DNA from 2 places in the Desulfofundulus luciae genome. Region 1 is predicted to be linked to the other one. Evidence: a T-box and tRNA genes for the amino acid it is inferred to sense, from the RefSeq annotation. Region 1 holds a T-box; the other holds one or more tRNA genes.
What was found. The T-box of region 1 lies ahead of ileS (isoleucine--tRNA ligase). A T-box ahead of a tRNA ligase gene usually reads a tRNA of that ligase, here a tRNA-Ile.
Positions count from the first base shown of each region.

Region 2: it has a tRNA-Ile gene. The T-box ahead of ileS (isoleucine--tRNA ligase) is inferred to sense a tRNA for this amino acid. The anticodon was not compared.

Region 1 is NZ_JAUSUX010000016.1:5,167-8,577, forward strand. It holds gene ileS (isoleucine--tRNA ligase) at 1-2,329, opposite strand, end outside; T-box leader at 2,396-2,637, opposite strand; gene J2Z49_RS10025 (flavodoxin family protein) at 3,041-3,411, shown strand, end outside.
Region 2 is NZ_JAUSUX010000012.1:68,979-72,389, forward strand. It holds gene J2Z49_RS08855 (tRNA (adenine(22)-N(1))-methyltransferase) at 1-635, opposite strand, end outside; tRNA gene J2Z49_RS08860 (tRNA-Val) at 1,256-1,331, opposite strand; tRNA gene J2Z49_RS08865 (tRNA-Glu) at 1,335-1,410, opposite strand; tRNA gene J2Z49_RS08870 (tRNA-Ile) at 1,553-1,628, opposite strand; gene rpoD (RNA polymerase sigma factor RpoD) at 1,741-2,841, opposite strand; gene dnaG (DNA primase) at 2,862-3,411, opposite strand, start outside.

The DNA of each region.
Region 1 (3,411 bases):
TTTCTTTGGGGGCATAGCGCCAGATTTCCTCCGTGGTAAAGGCCAGAATGGGGGCAAGCAAACGCACCAGGGCATGTAATACCTGGTAGAGCACAGTCTGGGCCGCCCGGCGTTCCAGGGAAAGGGCGGGGGTGGTGTATAGCCGATCTTTAATCATATCCAGATACAGTGCGCTCATATCAGTGGTACAAAAGTGATGAATGGTATGGAAAACCACATGGTACTCGTAATCCCTGTAAGCAGCCAGCACCCGCTCCATCATCCGGTGCAGGCGCAAAAGAGCCCAGCGATCCATCTCGGGAAGCCGGTCATAGGGTACCTGGTCCCCGGGCTCGAAGTCATACAGGTTGCCCAACAAGAATCGGCAGGTATTGCGGATCTTGCGGTAGGCCTCGGTCATTTGCTTTAAAATGTTTGGCGATACCGCCAGATCTCCCCGGTAATCGGCGGAACTCACCCACAGGCGCAAAATATCGGCCCCCATCTGATCGATTATTTTCAGGGGATCGATGACATTGCCCAGGGATTTGCTCATCTTACGGCCCTGCTCATCAACCACGAAGCCATGGGTCAGCACCGCCCGGTAGGGAGCCTGACCCTTCACCGCCACCGCCGTGGACAGGGAACTGTTAAACCAGCCACGGTGCTGGTCGCTGCCTTCCAGGTAGAGATCCGCCGGCCAGCGCAGTTCCGGCCAGATGTCCGGCTGCTCCAGCACGCCCACGTGGGAGGTGCCGCTGTCAAACCAGACATCCATTATATCGGTTTCCTTGGTAAACTCGCCGGCCCCGCAGGACGGGCATTTGAACCCCGGGGGAAGCAGTTCCGCCGCTTCCCGCATAAACCAGACATCCGAACCGTACTCCTTGAACAATCCCTGCAGGTGGGATATGGTTTCTTCAGTAATAATTTCCTTGCCGCAACCAGCGCAGTAAAAGATGGGTATGGGAACGCCCCAGGTCCGCTGCCGGGAAATGCACCAGTCGCCGCGGTTGGCCACCATATTGTAAATGCGCTCTTCTCCCCAGGCCGGGATCCAGCGCACCTGGCGGATGGCTTCCAGGGCTTTCTGGCGGAAGCCCTCAATAGAGGCAAACCATTGTTCCGTAGCCCGGAAAAAGACCGGCCTTTTACAACGCCAGCAGTGGGGGTACTGGTGGTTTATGGTATCGCTTTTAAGCAGTTTACCCCTGGCCCTTAACTCGGCAATGATGCCCTCGTTGGCGTCCGTATAAAACTGTCCGGCAAACTGCCCCGCTTCCCCGGTAAAACGCCCCCGGCCGTCAATGGGAGACAGGATGGGCAAACCGTAGCGCTGCCCCACCAGGTAGTCTTCGTGACCGTGACCAGGAGCAGTGTGCACGCAGCCGGTACCGGCATCCAGGGTGACGTGGTCCCCTAAAATGACCAAGGAATCCCGTTCAATAAAGGGATGCCCCAGAACCACGCCCTCCAGGTCGCTGCCGGCAAACTCTTCTTTAATGGTCCAATCATTGAGTCCCACAGCCCGGGCAAAAGAAGGCAGCAGTTCTTTAGCCACCACATATTCCTCTTCCCCGGAGGCCACCAGAACATAGGTAAAATCGGGATGCAGGCAAACGGCCACGTTGGCAATTAACGTCCAGGGGGTGGTGGTCCAGATGACCACCTGGCTGCCCGCCGGCAAACGCCCCTTTCCATCCTTTACGGGAAAACGAACATAGATGGACGGGGACTTTTTATCCTGATATTCCACTTCCGCCTCAGCCAGGGCCGTTTCACAGGTGGCACACCAGTAAACGGGTTTTAAGCCTTTGTAAATGTAACCCCGGCGGGCCATTTCCCCGAAGACGCCAATTTGCGCCGCCTCATAGTGGGGCATCAGGGTGAGGTAGGGATGCTCCCAGTCTCCCCGCACGCCCAGGCGCTTAAACTCCTGCCGCTGGACGTCCACAAATTTCAAGGCGTATTCCCTGCACTTGCGCCGGAACTCCACCGGGTGAACAGCATGCCGGTTTAACCCCAGGTTTTTAATGGCCTGCTGTTCAATGGGTAACCCGTGGGTATCCCAGCCGGGCACATAGGGGGCATCATAGCCAGCCATGGAATGATATTTGACCACAATATCCTTGAGTACCTTGTTCAGGGCAGTCCCCAGGTGGATGTGCCCGTTGGCGTAGGGCGGCCCGTCATGCAGGATAAACTTGGGCCGCCCGGCATTTTTTTGCTGTACGAGGCGGTAAATATTAATTTCATCCCAGAATTTTAAGATCTCCGGTTCCCGCTGGGGCAGATTGGCCCGCATGGGAAAATCGGTTTTGGGCAGGTTTAAGGTCTGGCTGTAATCCATCAGTAACCACCCCAGTTTACGTATAATAGCTCAAGTGTGTCCGGCTAAAATAGAAAAAACCCCGCCCCAAGGGACGGGATCTTCCCGCGGTACCACCCTTATAGACAGGTTAACTTTCCCTAACCTGTCCCCTCGTTTTGCCGGTAACGGCGGCCAGCCGTCCGGGCCTACTAAACGGGGATAACCCCGCCGTTCAGCCGGCACCTCCCGGGTGATTTTCGCCATGGCTTCCTGTACCCGGTTTCCAGCTTCCCCGGGCTCTCTGCAACAGGAGGGACCTGGCTACTCGTCCCGTTCACAGGCTTTGCATCATAAACAACAAGTATTATACACAAAAAACAGGGATCAGGTCAACACGCCTGGTGACGAAAAGAAGGACTGCCCCCACTATGTGGCGAATATTTAATATGAGACCGCACACTCCTTTAGTTTGCCTTTTGGTGTTTTTGGGGCGAGGTCTCATTTCTTTTTTCGGGGGGTCGTTCTCCTTCTGGTACCTACTTAAATTTTACACGGCCGATTATGTTATATCCTCAATCAAAGACGGTATAATTTCAATAAAGATTTTAATCGTAAGGAAAAATGGAGAGGCCATTTAAAAAGAGGAATTTTCTTGAAAACAGATAATTAACCTGTATACGCACCGTTACTTGAAGTAGCAACAACGGTTTTCCTACTTTCGTCAAAATCTGATCGGGAGGTTCGCAAACAATGGCCACCATACTTGGTATCTGCTGTTCCCGGCGTCCCCTGGGAAATAGTGAGGTGCTCTTACGGGAAGCCCTGGACGCGGCGCAAAAAACCGGTGCGGCCGTATCCTTTTTACGCCTGTCGGACCTGCGGTTTGAACCCTGCCGGGGTTGCCTGGCCTGTGTCTACAAGGGGTCCTGCGCCATCAAAAATGACGACCTGGGGGTTTTACTGGAGAAAATCCTGGAGGCTGACGGGTTGATCATTGCCGCGCCCACCTATATCCTGGGTCCAGCAGGCATAGTCAAGCTGGTAGCGGACCGGGCTCTAAGTCTCTCCCCTCACCTGGAAGAACTGGCCGGTCGCGCCCGGGTGGCCACCACCATTAGCGT
Region 2 (3,411 bases), on a different contig from region 1:
GACTTGTCCTTAGCCCGGGGACTGCGGCTGCGGGCCAGGGCCTTTAGAACACGCTGGTACTCCGCCATTAATTTGTCCAGGTAAGCGGGAAGGAGCGGGTGTTTCTTTTCCACCAGGCGCGGGCCGATCTCCAGCGTAAAAGGATCCGTTACTTTTTCCAGGCCGGGTTCGGCCACCACAATCACATACAAATGGCCGTCCTCTTCTACCAGCGTTTCATCAACCAGGCACCAACCCTCTTCCACCAACCATAACCGCAGATCCCCCGCATCCACCATGGGCTGCAGGATCAGCCGCCTGACGGCGGCCAGCACCTCCGGGGCAGCGGCCAGAATCTGCCGGATGGTATTTCCCCCCAGGCCGGCCAGCACAATCACTTGCGCTTCCCCGGGTAAAAGGGGGCGCAGGCCGTCACCCTGGCGCACATCAATTTTACCGTCCAGGCCCTGCAGGTGAACCGCTGTACGGGCGCTACGGTAAGGCCCGGCATTTAACTCGGTAGCCACCGCTTTGGGACAGATACCCTTCGCCACCAGATAGATGGGCAACAGGGCGTGATCGGTCCCGATATCCGCCACCACTGCCCCGGGCGGTACATAGGCGGCAATGGCTTCCAGACGCCTGGTCAGACACAATAAAAACTACCTCCAATTTTTTTGTTGTGCCGCGTTATTTATTGTAACATTTGCCAGCGACCAATCGCAAAGTTCACCGCGGCGGCCGCCCTGTTTTTGGCTGGCTTGTTCAAAATGAACCTCCCTCGGGAAAAGCCCGGGGGCTTCGTCCCGAAGGTTTCTTATGTCGTCGGAAAGCCGCCCGCAAAACCGCAGGTCTTACGCTTTCCTCGTGAGCTACATGGCCGCGTCACCGCAACCAGGCCCGGTCTATAGGCGTCTACTACTTCGCCATGCGGTTACGTAGATACGCGCTTACTTCAAAGCACCAATCTCTTTCGGGAATCAGTTTTACGCAGCGGCCCATTGACCCGCTGCAACCCTATACCGATTGTCAAAGAGCACAGGTATATTATACCATGAGAATGTATGTTTGGGAAGTATTTGTCGCCCTAACGGGCGACGCCCCTTTCATCCTACCCCACAAGGAGGTAGGTTTTCAGGGGCGGATTTTTATAAAAGAACAGCGCCAGGCCGGACGTTTGGAAACGCTCGGCTTTTTCATTAAATTAAAGGGCGCTAATAGGTCACCAAAAATAAAACCGGCTCCCCCATCGGGTGCCGGTACCCCTTGATTCCACTGGTGGGCGATGACGGATTTGAACCGCCGACCCCATGCTTGTAAGGCATGTGCTCTCCCAGCTGAGCTAATCGCCCGTATGGTGACCCCAGCGGGATTCGAACCCGCGTTACCGCCGTGAAAGGGCGGTGTCTTAGACCACTTGACCATGGGGCCGTAATGTGTCGTCAGTCGTCGGAAGTCAGAAGTCAGAAGTCAGAAATTAATTGCCTACCATACCTACCACGGCAATAAAAAATGGCATGAAAATCAAAGATAATTTCTCCGACCCCCAACTTCCGACCTCCGACTTCCATATTGGTGGGCCCACCAGGACTCGAACCTGGAACCAGCCGGTTATGAGCCGGATGCTCTACCAATTGAGCTATAGGCCCACAAATTAAGATATGAGATGTGAGACTGGAGAACGGTGCATAAATCATTATACATAAAAACACAGCCCCGGTCAATGGCTTTGTGGAGAAAAATTATACCGGGGCTGGTGGTTTAATCTAAGTAATCTTTGAGTTTCTTGCTCCGGCTGGGATGCCGCAGCTTGCGCAGGGTTTTCGCCTCAATTTGCCGGATCCGTTCCCGGGTCACCCCAAACTTCTGCCCCACTTCCTCTAAAGTACGGGCGCGGCCGTCGTCCAGCCCAAAACGCAGGCGCAGCACTTTTTGTTCCCGGTCGGTGAGGGTTTTGAGAACCTCTTCCAGTTGCTCCCGCAGAAGGGTATAAGAGGCCTCTTCCGCCGGCGCCCGGGCATCCTGGTCCTCGATGAAATCCCCCAGGTGAGAATCTTCTTCCTCCCCGATGGGCGTTTCCAGGGAAACAGGCTCCTGGGCTATTTTCATGATCTCCCGCACCTTTTCCTCGGAAATGCCCATCTCCTTGGCAATTTCCTCCGGGGTTGGTTCCCGGCCCAGTTCCTGCAAAAGCTGGCGGGAAACCCGGATCAGCTTGTTGATGGTTTCCACCATGTGCACCGGGATCCGGATGGTCCTGGCCTGATCGGCAATAGCCCTGGTGATGGCCTGACGGATCCACCACGTGGCATAAGTGCTGAACTTATATCCCTTGCGATAGTCAAATTTTTCTACCGCCTTGATCAGTCCCAGGTTGCCTTCCTGGATCAGATCCAGAAAGAGCATACCCCGGCCTACGTAACGCTTGGCTATGCTGACCACTAAACGCAGGTTGGCTTCCGCCAAACGCCGTTTTGCTTCCTCATCTCCCTGTTCCATGCGCTTGGCCAATTCTATTTCTTCTTCCGGGGTCAACAGGGGAATGCGCCCGATCTCCTTCAAATACATCCTTACGGGATCGTCTATGGCGACCCCTTCGGGAATGGAAAGGTCCACATCCTCTTCTGCTGTCGGCTCCATAACGGCGTCATCTATAGGTTCCAGGTCCGGAATTTCCGGCACGACTTCGATACCCATGCCGGCTAATTTTTCATAAATGTCGTCAATTTGTTCCGGCGTTAAATCTACCCCCTGCAGGGTATCCATGATCTCACTGTAAGTGAGGACACCCCGTTTTTTACCCTTTTCGATCAATTCCCTGACACATTCAAGTTTGCTCAATTCGTCCCCCAATTTGCTCATTCCCCCTTTCCAACAAGGGCTTACCGGGTCTGTATTAGACTTTGCAGGTCACTTAAAATCCGGGCTATACGCCCTTGATCACCAAACCTTTCGGCCTCAGCCAGTTCCTGTACCAGTCTTTCTCTTTTTTCCTGTATATTATTTCTTTGAATGGTACAGACAAGATCGGGAATTATTTTAACCGGGTCATCCCCGGGTATTTTTTCCATGAGCAATTGGCTTAGTAAATTTTGTCCTTCTTCGTCCAGTTCATGCATCCACGCAGCCGGATCAACCCGCGGGGCTTCCCCCTCACGGCAGATAAACTGGTAAATCTGGCGTAAACCAGGGTCCCGGGGGAAGGATTCGCCCAGTTGCCGGCGAACCTCCTGCACATATCCTGGATAATGCAACAAAAGCTGGATAAGGAGCAATTCCGCCTTATTTCGGGCGCTTGCTATTATATTATGCTTATTTTTAGCAATTTTATCCGGATTTGACCATTTTTTTCCCGAGTTTTTACCAAATCGTTGCAAAGCATCTCTTACCGCTTCCCAGCTTAAGCTTAAACGGGCAGCCACCCGCTTAATA